DNA from 3 places in the Fictibacillus sp. b24 genome. Region 3 is predicted to be linked to each of the others. Evidence: riboswitches for the same ligand, from Rfam matches in the RefSeq annotation. Region 3 holds a riboswitch; each other region holds the start of a gene.
The links. Region 3 has a riboswitch for cobalamin ahead of QUF49_RS19115 (acyl-CoA thioesterase). Riboswitches for the same ligand answer to the same signal wherever they lie in the genome.
Positions count from the first base shown of each region.

Region 1 (5,446 bases), 2.2 Mb from region 3:
AGAAAATTTTATAGTTATGAATTGCAAAGTGACAGGTAAAAGAATCCTCAGTATTGATGATGATGTTAAAGAAGCTTTTCTAGAATATGAATGGCCTGGAAATGCTAGAGAACTTAAAAATTTTGTAGAAGCAGCTATTCAGCTTACACTGAGTGATCGATTGACGATTGATTCTTTTCCGGATTTTCTAAAAGAAAAATTAGGTGTACATAAAACGGTAATGACACTTAAAGAACATGTGCAAGAAACAGAAAGGAACGTTATCTCTTATTATCTAGAGAAGATGAATGGTGATATTAAGGGAGTTGCTAAACAACTAGGTATAGGGAAGACAAATTTGTACGATAAAATCAAAAAGTACAATATTCGTTAATTCGCACTCATCTTCCGGAAAAACGGAATCACTTTCCGTTTTTTCGGAATTATTCATAATGTTAATAAAATGAATAGATTAGTAGCTTTGAAAACATTCTTTATAGCAATATTTATTTTTGCAAGAAACTTTATTAGCTTAATGTTCCGCTTTTTCGGAAAAAATTCTTTATTGTGACCTGAATAAAGGAATTTTCAAGTTGGCATGGAACTTGCATTACATTACGGGGTGTAGTTTATACGGAAAGGTGCTGATGCCACAGTAAAATGAAAGCGCTTCAAAGTATACGAGAACGTAAGAAATGGGGGAATAGAAATGGATATTATTATTATTTTATTGGCATTATTTTTCTTAATGTTTGTAGCGTATAGAGGATTTAGTGTTATCTTATTTGCACCGATTGCAGCACTTTTTGCTGTGCTGCTAACAGAACCAGGACATGTACTTCCGTTTTTCTCTGGGGTTTTTATGGAGAAGATGGTTGGATTCATTAAGCTATACTTTCCAGTCTTCTTATTAGGAGCAATATTCGGAAAGGTTATTGAGATGTCAGGGTTTGCAAAATCCATTACGCAGTTTGTTATTAAACTGATCGGACCATCGCGAGCGATGCTTGCTATTGTGCTCGTTGGAGCCATTCTAACATACGGAGGCGTATCATTATTCGTAGTTGCTTTTGCTCTTTATCCGTTCGCAGCAGAACTCTTTAGACTGGCAAATATTCCAAAAAGACTCATACCTGGAACCATCGCGTTAGGTGCTTTTACTTTTACGATGGATGCTTTTCCAGGCAGTCCTCAGATTCAGAATATCATCCCAACGTCATTCTTTGGAACGACAACTTGGGCAGCGCCGTGGCTTGGCTTTATTGGGGGAATGTTTGTCTTTATTATTGGTATGGTTTACTTGGAATGGAGACGAAGACAAGCGGCAGCAAAGGGAGAAGGCTATGGGACGGGTCACAGCAACGAGCCTGAAAAAATTGAGTCTGAAAACCTTCCGAACGCATTTATTGCGATCCTTCCACTCATTTTGGTAGGAGTCTTCAACAAATGGTTCACGGTTCTTATTCCTAAGTATTACGGAACAACTTTTGACTTTTCTGCCATTGGTATGAAGAATGTACCCGCGATCCAGATTCCGACACTTGCTGCAGTTTGGGCAGTTGAAGGTGCATTGATCATTGGTATCATTACGGTACTTCTGTTCTCATTTAAAAGAATTAAAAACAACTTTAATAAAGGTATCAACTTATCGATCGGCGGTGCTTTGCTTGCCACTCTAAATACAGCATCAGAGTATGGGTTTGGGGGAGTAATCGCAGCACTTCCAGGTTTTACGGCAGTGAATACAGCCATGTCAAATACAATTAAAGATCCGTTAATAAATGAAGCAGTTACTACTACAACTTTAGCTGGGATTACAGGATCAGCCTCAGGCGGTATGAGTATAGCGCTCGCAACAATGAGTGAAACATATATCGCACAAGCGAATAAATTAGGCATTGATCCAGAAGTCCTTCACCGTGTTGCTTCTATGGCGAGCGGCGGGATGGATACTCTTCCTCACAATGGAGCCGTAATTACACTGTTAGCTGTTACAGGATTAACTCATAAACAGGCTTATATTGATATTTTCGCAATGACAATTATTAAAACAGTAGCTGTATTTGTCATTATTGGACTTTACTATGGTCTTGGTATCGTATAAGAATTATGAAAGAAAAGGAGTAGTCATACATGAGATCCTTCGTAGAAAAAAAAGTTGTTTTTATTACTGGAGCTGCAAGCGGGATCGGGCTGCAATTAGCTAAAGCGTTTGCCGAACAAGGTGCAAAGGTCGTAATCAGTGACCTTAATAATGAGAAGGCAAAAGAGTCAGCTGAAGTTTTGGTACGTGATGGTCATGATGCTATCGGGCTAGGGTGCAATGTTACAAAAGAGGAAGACATAACAAACGCATTGGATCAAGCTCATCAACATTATAATCGGATTGATATCCTGATCAACAACGCTGGATTACAATACGTATCACCACTAGAAGAGTTTCCTACTGAAAAGTTTCAGCAGTTGATTTCTGTAATGCTTACTGCTCCTTTTATTGCTACAAAACATGTGTTTCCGATCATGAAAAAACAAGGGTTCGGACGCATAATCAACATGGCATCAATAAATGGATTAGTCGGTTTTGCTGGAAAATCCGCTTATAATAGTGCAAAGCATGGAGTAATCGGATTAACTAAAGTAGCAGCTTTAGAAGGTGCACCACATGGTATTACTGTTAATGCTGTTTGTCCTGGATATGTAGATACACCCCTTGTAAGAGGACAGCTTGAGGATCTAGCGAAAACTAGAAACGTTGAACTTGAAAAAGTTTTGGAAGAAGTGATCTACCCGCTTGTTCCTCAAAAACGCTTGCTTGATGTTCAAGAAATTGCCGATTATACCCTGTTTCTTTCTAGTGAAAATGCAAAGGGTGTTACAGGGCAGGCTATTGTGATTGATGGCGGTTATGTGGCTCAATAAAAAAATAATAATTTTATAGATTTAATTGACATTTACTATATTTAGTGTCAGAGTAATGATACAAACCTATATATGGAGAATTCAGGTGCCGGAAGTTTCCGGCTTAAAAGGGAATTCGGTGAGAAACCGAAGCTGTCCCCGCAACTGTAATTGTGGACGAAATGGAATAGCCACTGTACAGATTAGCTATAAGTATTATGGCTGCTGTATGGGAAGGCCCAAAGTAGGAAGAAGCAAAAGCCAGTAGACCTGCCTGAAATACTCCTATTTTCTTTTCCTCGGGGATTGGGAGAAAGAACAGTGACTGTATAAAGGTATTCTTGCAGCAATCACACGTTTCTTTCACCCTCTTCCTGATGGAAGGGGGTTTTTATTATGATTTAAGGAGTGTTTGAACAATGAAAATGACAGCTGCAAACTCTTTACTCGGGGAGTGGTTAAGAGAATGTGTCGAGAATTTCCCAGGAATAGAAGCGAAGGCATTTTTAGAAAGAGCTGAAAAACTAGAAAGTGAAACTGAGACAAACGATTCTGCATCTCTATACAGACAATTAGTGATGGAAGCATTAAATGGTTTAACTGCAGAAGAACCTGATTGGACGTTTGTAGCGGCACAGATTTATTTGAAGCAGCTATATGAAGAAGTAAGACGTAACAGAGGAGAATTAGAGAATCCCCCCTATTCAAATCTGTGTGGATTAATTCAAAAATTAGTGGGCTTGAATATCTACGATTATACGATCCTAACCTCTTATAATGAGCAAGAAATTGAAGAAGCTGAAAAAATGATAGATCCAGCTAAAGATAAGCTTTTTACATACATAGGGTTGAAAACGCTGGCTGACCGATATTTGGCAAAAGGGTTTGATAATGAGATTTATGAACTGCCTCAAGAACGGTGGATGCTGATTGCCTTGTATTTAATGAGAGACGAGGATAAAACGAATAGGCTTCAACAAGTGAAAGAAGCTTATTGGGCACTTTCTAATTTATATATGACGGTCGCAACCCCGACCCTAGCTAATGCAGGTAAAAGTTTTGGCCAGCTTAGCTCATGCTTTATTGATACGATCGACGACAGTCTTAGAGGGATTTTTGATTCGAATACCGATGCAGCAACCGTCTCTAAAGGCGGTGGAGGACTAGGAATCTATCTTGGTAAGATTCGTGCGAGAGGCTCAGATATTAAAGGATTTAAAGGCAATTCATCAGGTGTTATCCCATGGATGAAGCAGTTAAACAATACTGCAGTTTCTGTTGATCAACTAGGACAAAGGCAAGGAGCGATTGCCGTTTACCTAGATATATGGCATAAAGATATTTTAGAATTTTTAGATGCAAAGTTAAATAATGGTGATGAGCGAATGAGAACACATGACCTGTTTACAGGAGTATGTCTTCCGGATCTATTCATGGAACAAGTTGAGAAACGGGGAGAGTGGCATCTGTTTGATCCCCATGAAATAAGAAAGGTAAAGGGATACTCATTGGAGGATTTCTTTGACGAAACAAAGGGCTTGGGAAGCTTCAGAGAAAAATATACGGAGTGTCTTGAAGACGATAGACTTTCTAAAAAATGTGTACCGGCAATTGAAATCATGAAACGTATCATGAAATCTCAGCTAGAGACGGGAACTCCTTTTATGTTTTATCGCGATACGGTAAACCGTTTAAATCCCAATCCTCATCTAGGAATGATCTATGCTTCTAACCTGTGTACAGAGATTATGCAAAACATGTCCGCAACCGTCGTTTCTTCTGAAGAGACTGAAGATGGAGAAATTATTATCAGAAAAACACCAGGAGATTTTGTGGTATGTAACTTATCGTCGCTTTCTCTCGCTAAGGTAATTCAAGATAATGTGTTAAAAAGAGTAATTGATATTCAGATCAGAATGCTCGATAATGTGATCGATCTTAACCGTATTGATGTTCCTCAAGCAATGCTTACTAATCAAAAATACAGAGCGATAGGGGTAGGAACATTCGGATGGCATCATCTTCTTGCAAAAGAGGGGATCAAATGGGAAAGTGATGAAGCAGTATCTTATGCAGACAAACTTTATGAAATAATCAATTACTATGTAATAAGTGCTAGTTGTGAGCTCGCAAAAGAAAAAGGAAAGTATCCCGCATTTGATGGGTCAGACTGGGCGAATGGAGACTATTTTTTAAAGCGAGGGTATTCTTCTGAAGAGTGGAAGTGCTTAAAAGAAAGAGTAAGAATGCACGGCTTAAGAAATGGATATCTTATTGCTGTTGCTCCAAATTCTTCTACGTCAATTATTGCAAATTCAACGCCTAGTGTTGATCCGATCTTTAAAAAGTTTTATTCAGAAGAAAAAAAGAATTATAAGATTCCAGTAACAGCACCCGATCTGAGTACTGAGACAACGTGGTTCTATAAATCTGCTTTTCTTATTGATCAAACTTGGAGTATCGAGCAGAATGCTGTAAGACAAAGACATGTGGATCAATCCATTTCGTTTAACCTTTATGTTAATCACAATATAAAAGCGAAAGAGCTGCTTCATCTGCACATGTTGAG
Region 1 covers NZ_JAUCES010000005.1:1,448,334-1,453,779, forward strand. Annotated here, with positions in the region: gene QUF49_RS07375 (sigma-54 interaction domain-containing protein) at 1-373, shown strand, start outside; gene QUF49_RS07380 (GntP family permease) at 689-2,083, shown strand; gene QUF49_RS07385 (3-hydroxybutyrate dehydrogenase) at 2,113-2,898, shown strand; cobalamin riboswitch at 2,965-3,170, shown strand; gene QUF49_RS07390 (ribonucleoside-diphosphate reductase subunit alpha) at 3,297-5,446, shown strand, end outside.
Region 1: it holds a riboswitch for cobalamin, as region 3 does, so the genes downstream of both, QUF49_RS07390 (ribonucleoside-diphosphate reductase subunit alpha) here and QUF49_RS19115 (acyl-CoA thioesterase) in region 3, are expected to answer to the same signal.

Region 2 (5,446 bases), 2.0 Mb from region 3:
TGTAACACGGTCATACTGTTCATATAAGAATTCTTGATCGGCAGGAACATAGTTAAAGATCTTCACAAGATCAAGATGCCCCACGATATCAAATAAGTTACTTTCAGCAAGCGTAACGATCTGATCATAATATACACGATACGTTTCATAGAGATCACGACGATCCCATTCTTTTCGGTACTCTGCCAAATCTATTCCAAAATCGTCTACCCAGTGAACAGATCCGATCACATAATCAAACGGATAAGATTTGATGAACGCAGCCATTTCCTCATGACTGCCTGGTGTATAGTCCATCTCAATAGACATTCTTACGTCCATTCCAAGTTGATCAGCTTGTTTAAACAAGTTCACATAATCGTCCATCTTGTAATAGCGTCTTTCTTCCATCCATGGTTTTGATACAATGTTCTTTGTTTCATAAAAATGATAAGCGTGTTCTGAAATTCCAAACTCTTGTATCCCTTTTTCTCTTGCTGTGTCTACAAATTGCTTTAGATAGTCGATTGTTAAAGTGCCTTTTTCCAGATGAGAATGGTAATCCGTTAACATATTAATCTCCTTTTTAAAAACGTTTTACCATATGTATCATGAATATCTGTTTCAATCAAGAGTTTATGCTCCTAATTTAACTCCAATAAATAATACGCTAAGGCACATCATTAAAAACATCACTGCAAAAAAACGGTTTAAATAGTCTCTCATTTTGTCCTCCTTTAGAAAAGTTAAATCAACTTTATCATCCTATTCAAATAAGACTTATTTTGAACCATTTTTTTGCAGAAAAAAAAGCTCCCTATTCAAAGGCAGCTTTCTTGTTCATATCTTTATTAATTTGATGCTCCATTACGTAAAGAAGCGGTTTATAAAGTACTACAAAGAATACCACATTTCCAATCGCATGATTAAGGTCAAACGGCAGCCCAGCTATATAATATGGCCAAAATTTTTGCATGATAATTCCGCCCATTATAACCGACATGATGAAACCGAATAAAAATCCGCAGAAACCAGCATATAAAGGTAAAATCATCCACGGTATGTTGTGACGGTATCGACCTATCAGGCCGCTCATCACGGCAATAAGACCCCAAGCAATCATCTGACCGAACGACCATAAGCCGTGGCCTAAAACTAGGTTTGTGGTTAGTGTACTCAAGATAGCAAGCAGCAGTCCGTGAATAGGACCTAGTACAAATGATGCCAAAATCAAAATCGTTGTGTTTGGCTGAACGTTTGGTATCATTGCAAACCAGATTCGCCCTACAGTTAAAAGAGCAGCTAACAAAGCAATGATCGTCATTCTTCTAATACTGAGATTATTCATATTTATGGAAGTCGAACTCTAAAGAATCTCCCGGCTTTAAAGTGATTTCCTTTGCGCCTTTCATTGCTTCCTCACCATTCACAGAAAAGAACCATGATGTTTTATCCTTTTCATTTCCCTCAATTCCTTCAATACTGCTTATAAATGCACCATCGAATTGAGTTTTGATATCAAAGTTATCTTGCATCACGTCCATAATTGTTGCACCTTTTGTTAAATCCACTTTCTTCTCTGTTACCTTTTCTTTTCCATTATCTTTAGTGATCTGAACCGTGACTTGTTCTTTTTTTGTTTCCTCTTGTTTTGGCTGATCCGTGTTTTCCTTTACTTCAGTCGTTCCACAGCCAACAAGTATCATGATCATTGTTGTAAATACTAAAAGTAGTTTTTTCATCATTTTACCTCTTTCTTGTCTTGAGTTAAGGTTTTTCTCAAATCATGTTGCTCTTGAAAGAGTTGATATCCGTTTCAGGTGCTTCGCTATCCGCAGGGCGTGCGGTGAGCCTCCTGCCGCAAAGCGCCATTAGGAGTCTCACCTGCCCCGCTCGTCCCGCTGGAGTCTCACACCTTCCTCTACAATCAACTTTTCAATAAAGATTCAGGAAAAAACCCATAAATTTAGTGAATTTACGTATAACTAAAAAAATCCCCTTCGTCTACGAAGGAGATTAATAGTATACAGGCAGAAAACAGCAGCCGGCTCTCCGGCACTGTTAAACACCCCCCTATCCTCGTAGGTCATGTCATGTAACAAACAGGCAGGTCTCCTGGCTCTTGATCATCGTCTCCTATCGCCTTCCCGTATTAACAGTGGCGAAACTATAGGATTCTCACAATTACAGTGGCGGGACCGCAACGGCATTTAACCGTTTTCCCTATTAAGCGTGTCCAATACTGGACTGCACCTGTTTAACACTTATGAATTTTTTGAAAACACAATTCTTATTATAACGTAATGGAGAAATTTGTGAAATCTTTTTTTATATCATTTTTTGTTCCTTATGAAACAAGATTAATCGGGGTGTATTGCTAATTTATTTCAACGTTCGCGGAATAACAAAGGAAAATGTCGTACCTTCATTATTTTTGCTGTGAACGCTGATTTGTCCTCCATGTGCTTCTACGATGTTTCTTGCTATGGCTAATCCTAGACCAGTACCACCGGATTTCCCTCTCGTTCTAGCTTTATCCCCTTTATAAAAACGTTCAAATACAAACGGTAAATCTTCTTCTTTGATCCCAGATCCATTATCGCTCACATAAAACTTAACGTTCTGTTGGCTCACACCAATCGACAGATTTACAAATCCACCTTGTGCCGTATGGCGAATCGCATTATCAATTAAATTGGTTAACACTTGTTCAATTCTATCCGGATCTACTTCTATTTGATCTTGATGGGAGTCCAGGTTACCGTCAATAGAAAGATTTAACTGAATATCTCTGTCTTTGGCAGGTCCTTGGAATTTACGCACGATTCTTTCTGCAAAAGGCACAATCGCAAGAGAGGCGTAGTGAAGTTTCATGTGTCCTGCTTCTAGTCTTGCGAGATCGAGCAGCTCGTTAACAAGCCTGCCCATTCGTTTTGATTCATCTAAAATAATGCCAGCAAGCTCTTTTTTCTCTTCTTCTGATTCTGCGATATCATCTACGATCGCTTCACTATATCCTTGCAGCATAGCAATCGGAGTTTTCAACTCGTGAGAAACATTGGCAACAAAATCTTCTCTTAACTTATCCATTCGGCGTTCTTCCGTCATATCACGAAGTACTGCGACGGCACCTCTAATAAGGGATTGATCATATAATGGTGTCATCACGACTACCCATGAGCGGCCTTGAATCGCAATCTCTGTCATCTGCTCACTCTCAAGTGAGACAACTTGCTGAAAAAGCTGTCTGACAGCTTCAGGAACATTTCCGTTCACTTCAGTCTTCATCCCTGATTCATAATAAAACGCTTGTAAAAAGCGATCGGCAGGAGGATTAGTAACTAAAATGTTCATCTTTCTGTCAAAGGTAATCACACCGTCCGCCATAGAACTTAACACACTTGTCAGCTGTTCTTTTTCTTGATTCAGCGCTGTGATGTTATTTTTCAATTGACGTCCCATACGATTGAACGTCATTCCAAGTTCACCGATTTCATCATGTGTTAAAATCGGCACTTTCATATCAAATTCACCTTTAGCTACAGACGTTGCAGCTTCTCGCATTCTTCTTAACGGCGCCGTAATCCGGGTTGATAGGAAAAACGCAAAAACTGTAGTTAAGATGATAGCTATACCAGCTGCTAAGAAAATCAAATATTTTGTGTGATTGGTTGTCTTTTTCACATTTTCAATCGACTGATAAACATATACTCCACCTTTAGTATTTCCGGCTTCGTACGGTTCCCCATAAATGATCATCGTCTGCTTGGACTCATCATTTTTGTTCACTACAGGAAAATCTCCATTCACGTAGATCTTCTTTCCGTTTTCCGTAACCGTAGAAAGTTTATCGTTTTGATTAAATACGGAAACTGGTATGTACGGTGCATTATCATACAAGTTTTGAGACATGAATGAATCCTGGTTTTCATCAATGATCATGATGGACATAGAATAAGCTTCAGCCATCTCACTCGTAATGCGGATTGCTTCTTCCCTATTCTCATCACTTTCCATAATGAGTACAAGCCGGTCTGCCATCTTAGTTAACTGTTCGCGTGCTTGGCTATCGTAAAACGTTTCAAAGAACTGAGTGAGCAAAATGGTTAATAAGGTTAGTACAACGGAGACTAACAATAAAATCGTTATCCAAAGCTTACCAACTACACTTCTCCAGATCATTCATTTCCCGCCTCAAATTTGTAGCCTACTCCCCAAACGGTTGCAATCATAGAAGCTGCATCAGGAGACACTTTATTTAGTTTTTCACGAAGTCTTTTTACATGTGTATCGACTGTTCTTAGATCACCAAAAAACTCATAATTCCATACATCTTTAAGCAATTGTTCACGTGCGTAGACTTTATCAGGTGTTTTTGCTAAGTAATAAAGCAATTCATACTCTTTAGGAGTTAGATTCACCTCTTTGCCTCCTGCTGTCACACGGTGTGCATCGTGATCAATCGTGAGGTGTTTAAATACCACTACATTTTTAGCCACAGTCTCTGTTTGAAGGAACTTAGTAGGTGAAGATCTTCTTAACAGTGCTTTTACACGTAAGATGACTTCCCTCGGGCTGAAAGGCTTTGCAATATAATCATCCGTGCCTGCTTCAAACCCTTGAATACGGTTAAGTTCTTCGCCTTTTGCTGTTAACATGATGACTGGTGTAGCTTTCTTTTCTCTTAACTTCTCACAAACTTCAATGCCATCCATCCCTGGGAGCATGAGGTCGAGCAAGATAAGATCAAAGTTAATAGATACAGCCATCTGAAGAGCATCCTCACCATTTTCAGCTTCATGCACTTCATAGTTTTCTCGTTCCAGATACATCGTTAATAGTTTGCGAATTCTTTCTTCATCATCAACAACCAGTATTTTAGCTTCTGTATCCATATTCAATCCTCCATATCTAATCATGATAAGCACGTCTTTATATCCTGCTTCTATCATACATGAAACAAAGCGCTGCAAACAAACAGGACACGTATATCTAATCTCTTTTTTCGTAAGCGTTAAACTTTGATGTTATTGGAAGTGATTGTTTTCCGTTCAAGGTGCTCGCTTTCCTTGGTGCAGGCGAAGACAAAAAAATAAAAAGATTTAAAAGCAACAATCCTGTAGAAAACAGCATTTAGAAAAAAGCCTTTCCTAAACATTTTGCTCCCTACAAAAAAGTCCCTCTTATAAAAGAGAGACTCTATTTTAACCTTTAAGCATACGAATGCAATCCGACAAGAACCAGGTTTACTGCAATCAAGTTAAACGTAATAATCCAAAATCCTAAAACGCATAGCCATGCGGACTTTTCGCCGTGCCATCCTCTTGAAAGTCTTAAGTGAAGAAAAGCCGCGTAGAACAAGAACGTAATTAATGCCCAAACTTCTTTAGGATCCCATCCCCAGAATCTCGACCAAGCCTGCTGCGCCCAGATCATCGCAAAGATAAGCGCACCTAGTGTAAAGATG
Region 2 covers NZ_JAUCES010000005.1:1,678,200-1,683,645, reverse strand. Annotated here, with positions in the region: gene QUF49_RS08690 (histidinol-phosphatase) at 1-552, opposite strand, end outside; gene QUF49_RS08685 (ECF transporter S component) at 797-1,327, opposite strand; gene QUF49_RS08680 (DUF4430 domain-containing protein) at 1,320-1,721, opposite strand; cobalamin riboswitch at 2,068-2,251, opposite strand; gene QUF49_RS08675 (ATP-binding protein) at 2,362-4,161, opposite strand; gene QUF49_RS08670 (response regulator transcription factor) at 4,158-4,874, opposite strand; gene ccsB (c-type cytochrome biogenesis protein CcsB) at 5,191-5,446, opposite strand, start outside.
Region 2: it holds a riboswitch for cobalamin, as region 3 does, so the genes downstream of both, QUF49_RS08680 (DUF4430 domain-containing protein) here and QUF49_RS19115 (acyl-CoA thioesterase) in region 3, are expected to answer to the same signal.

Region 3 (5,446 bases):
AGAAATCGTTGATAAATACAAAACCGAAAACGAACATTCACCTTTATGCAACGATGACTTTTTCTATGCCGATCTAAGAGCGATTGCAGAAGATGGTGCTAAGGAAGATTAATTTTACTGAATTTCGAAAGTATATTGTTTCTTATAAGTTTTATTAAAAAAGCTGGCTTAAAAGGCATAAAAATGACCTTTGAAGTCAGCTTTCATTTTGAGGATGTATATCTGGCTGAAATAAAAATCAGTGAGGCTAATATATAGTGATATGCGTGAAACGAGGGCATTCTTGAGCGTAACAGGGTCTAAATTGAGTTAGAGAATATACCAAAGCATAACGTGAACTAGTTGGCGTAAAACATAAGCAATTATGCGTAAAACTAAAGACTTATTTTAAGAATATTCAGAATAAATTATTGAATCTTACATAATCGCCACCTATACTAATGAATAACATTTTATAGGAGGGGTGTCATTTGAGAGGAAATTGGATTAAAATCACATTTTTCTGCTTGTTAGGAATCCTCGTGGTTGCAGGGTTAAATTTCAATCTTGCGGGAGCACAAAAGGAAGGAACGATTAATTGGAACGGTAAAAATTTATCAACCGTTGAAATGAATGGTAAGAATTATGTTTCTGTCGAACAGGCTGCTGAAGCATCTGGTTATAAAAAAGGTGTAAAATCAAACAAATTCTATATGCAATCTAGGCTTGATTACATCCAAAAGAAAGGAATAATCAGGGTAGGTACGACAGGAGATTATAAACCTTTTACATACTACAACGAGGAAACCAAACAGTATGAAGGATATGACATCGAAGCAGCTAAGTTAATGGCTAAAGACCTTGGTGTAGATATTAAATTTGTCAGAACATCATGGCCAACACTAATGAGTGATCTATTGGATAACAAATTTGATATTGCTGTTGGCGGGATTAGCCGAAATACAGAACGACAAAAAGATGCACACTTTACTCAACCGTATTTGAATGATGGTAAAGCTCCATTAATTCGGAAAGAAGATCAGGAACGTTTTAAAAGTTTAGAAGATATTGATCGTCCAGATGTAACGATTGGTGTGAATCCAGGAGGAACAAATCAGAAGTTTGTTGATGCTCACATTAAACAAGCTAAAGTAGTTGTCATAAATAATAATCTCGATATTCCGCCAATGGTCGCTAAAGGTGAGGTAGATGTCATGATTACAGATAGTGTAGAAGCTATTTATTATGCGGGGAAAGATTCGAGACTTTATGCTGCTCTTACTGATAATACCTTCACTAAAAGTCAAAAAGGTTATTTAATGCACCAAAACGATGCAGTTTTCCAAAACTGGGTTAACTTATGGATGGATGAGATGGAGCTTCAGGGAGAATTTGACCGTTTAAAATCAGAGTGGATTTACGGTAAATAAGAATAACTGAAATTTAAAACTCAAAGCTCCTATGCTTTGAGTTTTTGATAGCCTTGTAAAGCGTGATGAACAATTTTTTGAGAAGAAACGGGCTGGTGGATACACTTTAGAGCAGTTTTCATGCCCGCTAGCAGTTGTTTGTTATGAAACAACCTTTGTACGCAATGAGCAATCTCATCTGTTGATTCTGCAATTAGTGCAGCTCCATGTGATTGAAAATGTTTTGCATTTTCACTTTCCTGGCCTGGCACTGGCTTATATAAGATAAGGGGCAGGTTAAGGGCTGCGGCTTCTGTTATGGTGATACCACCTGGTTTTGTAATCAAACAATGGGACAGTTTTAAGATTTCATGAAGCTCTTCTACATATCCAAACAATCGGAAAGTTTCGGGATATTGAACTGCGGTTGGCAAGAGTTTTTCATATAAATCATTATTCTTACCGCAAATCACTATGATTGTTAGGGAAGGGTCCTGAAGCAAACGCTCAGCCAATTGCTTTACATTCTTAAGGACACCCTGTGCGCCAGCAAGAATGGTAACTACATGGCTGCTGTGAGAGACTTCATATTTATTTAAGATCACTTCTTTATTTATAAATTGGTAGAAACCAGACCGAATCGGAATGCCGCTTACAGTAATTTTATTTTCATCCACTTGATGTTTCATCAAACCTTGTTTAACTGAATCAGACGCCACAAAATAGTGGTCGATGGAAGGATTAATCCAAAAAGGATGAGCGAAATAATCCGTAATTACGGTATAGATCGGAATGTTATAGCGTGATTTTTTTAGTAAAAAAGGAGCAGCATGAAGCGGAAAAGTGGTTATGACGAAACGAGGGTGATGTTTCTCGATCAGTTCAATGAAACGCTTGCGGCCTAAGTAACGGGAAAACTGGGTAATCGTCGTTGCGTTCAGCTTGTTCGTTCCATAATAGAACCATTTATAAAAAGAAGAGCCATGAGAGAAGCTTTTGATAAAAAGAGACTGTGTAATCTGAGCCATGATTGGATGAGCCTCTCCGAATAAATCTGAAATGATAGGTTCGTACCCTTTACTCTTAAGCTCTTCGGCGAGAACATTTGCGACCTGAACATGCCCGCTTCCATAGTTTGCGGTTAGAATTAATGCATTTGGACGTATCAATCAGAAAACCTCCCCATTCTTTTGAAATAAGAATAACAGGGGTTTTTAAACGCAATATGAAGGAGATAAGAATGTTTTGTAAAAAGTAAAAATGATTAATGATACAATAAGGGAGATTTATAATTCAATAAGATCCAGTAATCATGGTGTCTGTTGCAGACTTAATAGGGAATCTGGTGAGAATCCAGAGCTGTTCCCGCAACTGTAAGTGCTGACGAAATAAGCAAATCCACTGTTTAACGATGGGAAGGGCTTAGAGTAGGCATAAGGCACGAGTCAGGAGACCTGCCGTGATTATGTCGTTGATCTTCTTCGGGAGTTGGGAAGATAAGACGTAGGGTATTTTAATAGATTTGTTTTGTGGTCTGTTTATTATGCTGCGTGTTAATCCATCCTTTGTGATGGATTTTTATTTGCGTCTAATCTGTTTTTAAACCAACTCCCTCTACTAAACTAGGAGTGTTCAAACTCCAGAAAAGAGGTATGGTATGGAACAGCAGTTGTCAGCAAACGTTTCACGAACAATTCAAACAAAGTTGGTTTTACCCCCTGATACCAATCACATGGGAACGATCTTTGGCGGTACCGTTTTATCATACATTGATGAAATTGCAGCCATAACAGCAATGAAGCATAGCAAGAAAGTGGTTGTAACAGCATCCATTGATAATGTAAACTTTTTATCGTCAGCTAAAGTCGGCGACATCCTCATTTTAGAGGGAGTTGTGATCTCAACGGGAAGAACTTCAATGGAAGTCTACGTAAAAGTAGAGTGCCAGAATTTAGAGACGGGAAACAGAACGTTAAACACAACGTCTATCTTAACAATGGTAGCAATCAATCAAGATGGAAAGCCATCGCCCGTACCAAGCGTGATACCAGAAACAGAAGAAGAGGCTGCTTTTTTTGACAGTGCTCCATTAAGAAAGGAGCGGCGTCTGTTGTATAAAAACGCAAACGCCTAACAAGAAACGCCTGAAGAGAGGGAGAATTCCAATGAAAGTGAAGAATATTATATTTGTGATATTGGGATTCTTTTTCCTTAGTTTAGGAATGGTAGGGATTGTATTGCCATTGATTCCAACAACGCCATTTCTACTTCTGGCATCGTATTTCTTTGTAAAGGGGTCTAAGAGATTTGAAGTGTGGTTTAAAGGCACCACTATATATAAACAGCACCTCGAAGAGTTTATCAAGGAACGCTCTTTGACGCTCAGAAAAAAGATTATGATTAACCTGTTCGCAGACTCCATGATTGCGATTGCCTTTATAATGGCTGAGAGTACCATGGTAAGAGTTATTTTGGTTCTTATTGTATTGTATAAGTACTATTATTTCATTTTTAAAATTAAAACGGCCTAAAGTTAATGAGTCTGACCCAACAGTAGTACCATCTCTGGGGTTTAGGCTCTTTTTTTAATGGAGAATAATGGTGGCAGATGTATAAGGATGAAGTACCTGTGCTGGAAGAGACGCTGAAGAGAACGGTTTGCCTATAAAAGACATCCATAAAAATATTAACGTTAATATCAATCTTCACAAAATAAAAATGACCCACAAAGGCTCAGTCCTCACCTTTATAAGTCATTTCCATCTCTAAGATAATGGTTTTGAACATAGCCACCAATCGTAACACTGAATTTCTCCAGATTGCGCTTGATCGGCACGCTTTTTGGCTTCTTGAACGGTACTAGCCGGTGGTACAATTAAGCGGTCTCCGATAAGTTCATTTTTTGGCCAGTTTGCAGGTGTTGCAGCCTTATTGGCATCAGCAGTTTGCAAAGCTTTAACCGCTCGCAATATCTCATTAATGTTACGCCCGACATTCTCGGGATACGTAAGAATCATTCTAATTTTTCCTGTGGGGTCCACGATATAAACACTTCGAACCGTTCTTGTGCCCATCGTAGGATGAATCATCCCAAGTCTCATCGCCAATTTGCCTAGACTGTCCGCGATAATAGGAAAGGTGATCTCAACTTTTAAATTTTGCTGAATCCACTCGATCCACTTAAGGTGAGAGTACACCTGCTCTACAGATAAACCGATTAAGTATGTGTTGAGCTTATTAAATTCAGGCATAAGTTTTTGGAAGGCAACAAACTCTGTTGTACATACAGGGGTAAAGTCACCAGGATGGCTAAAGAGGACAAACCAATGACCTTGATAGCTTGTTGGGAGGACAAGTTCCCCAAGGGTGGTATGAACTGTCGTCTCCGGAAATTGATCTCCAATAAAAGGCTTTGTAAATGCTTGTGCAGAATCCATTTCGCTCCCTCCTTATCTTTGTTGGTTTCCCATCATCTTGCTCTTTTTTAGCAGCTGAGACTCTCCTGTTTTCTCCCACTCTTCAACTTGCTCGATGGCTTGCTCTGGTGTGAACCCTTGACCAACCAGGACACCAGATAAAATAAACTCCTGATATAAGTGAGTAAGGTTAATCCCTTCTTCCGTTTCTTTTAAAGCTCTTTTTACAAGAGGATCAATATAGGTCACCCATTTATCTGCGACACTCTGAGTTTGAGGCGCCGGTGCGCTAACTGTTTGAGGAAGACGGGATGAACCTGGCTGACTGTTAAAGGTATATAAGTAGTTGTACTTAGCACTGTGCTTAATTTCGTCTGTAATAATGTTGAACAGAATGTCTCGATAGTATTGATTAGGAAGTCCTTGCCTGATTACACGGTACTTTTCCACAGCTCGAAGTTCTCCAAAAAGTGCTCTAACAAGTCCATCTTTATACGATTTAGGCTTTTGAAACTCTTCACCATTGGCAGGTGGCACTTCTTGACCTGTGATATCTTTATAAATCATTTTGAAAAGCTTGTTATGCCTTTTCTCATCATCACGTATAGATGCAATAATTAATTTCTCTTCATTTGTCGGTGC
Region 3 covers NZ_JAUCES010000005.1:3,632,674-3,638,119, reverse strand. Annotated here, with positions in the region: gene QUF49_RS19130 (hypothetical protein) at 1-112, shown strand, start outside; gene QUF49_RS19125 (transporter substrate-binding domain-containing protein) at 471-1,409, shown strand; gene QUF49_RS19120 (MGDG synthase family glycosyltransferase) at 1,439-2,557, opposite strand; cobalamin riboswitch at 2,685-2,864, shown strand; gene QUF49_RS19115 (acyl-CoA thioesterase) at 3,046-3,522, shown strand; gene QUF49_RS19110 (YbaN family protein) at 3,560-3,919, shown strand; gene QUF49_RS19105 (peroxiredoxin) at 4,154-4,825, opposite strand; gene QUF49_RS19100 (ferritin-like domain-containing protein) at 4,838-5,446, opposite strand, start outside.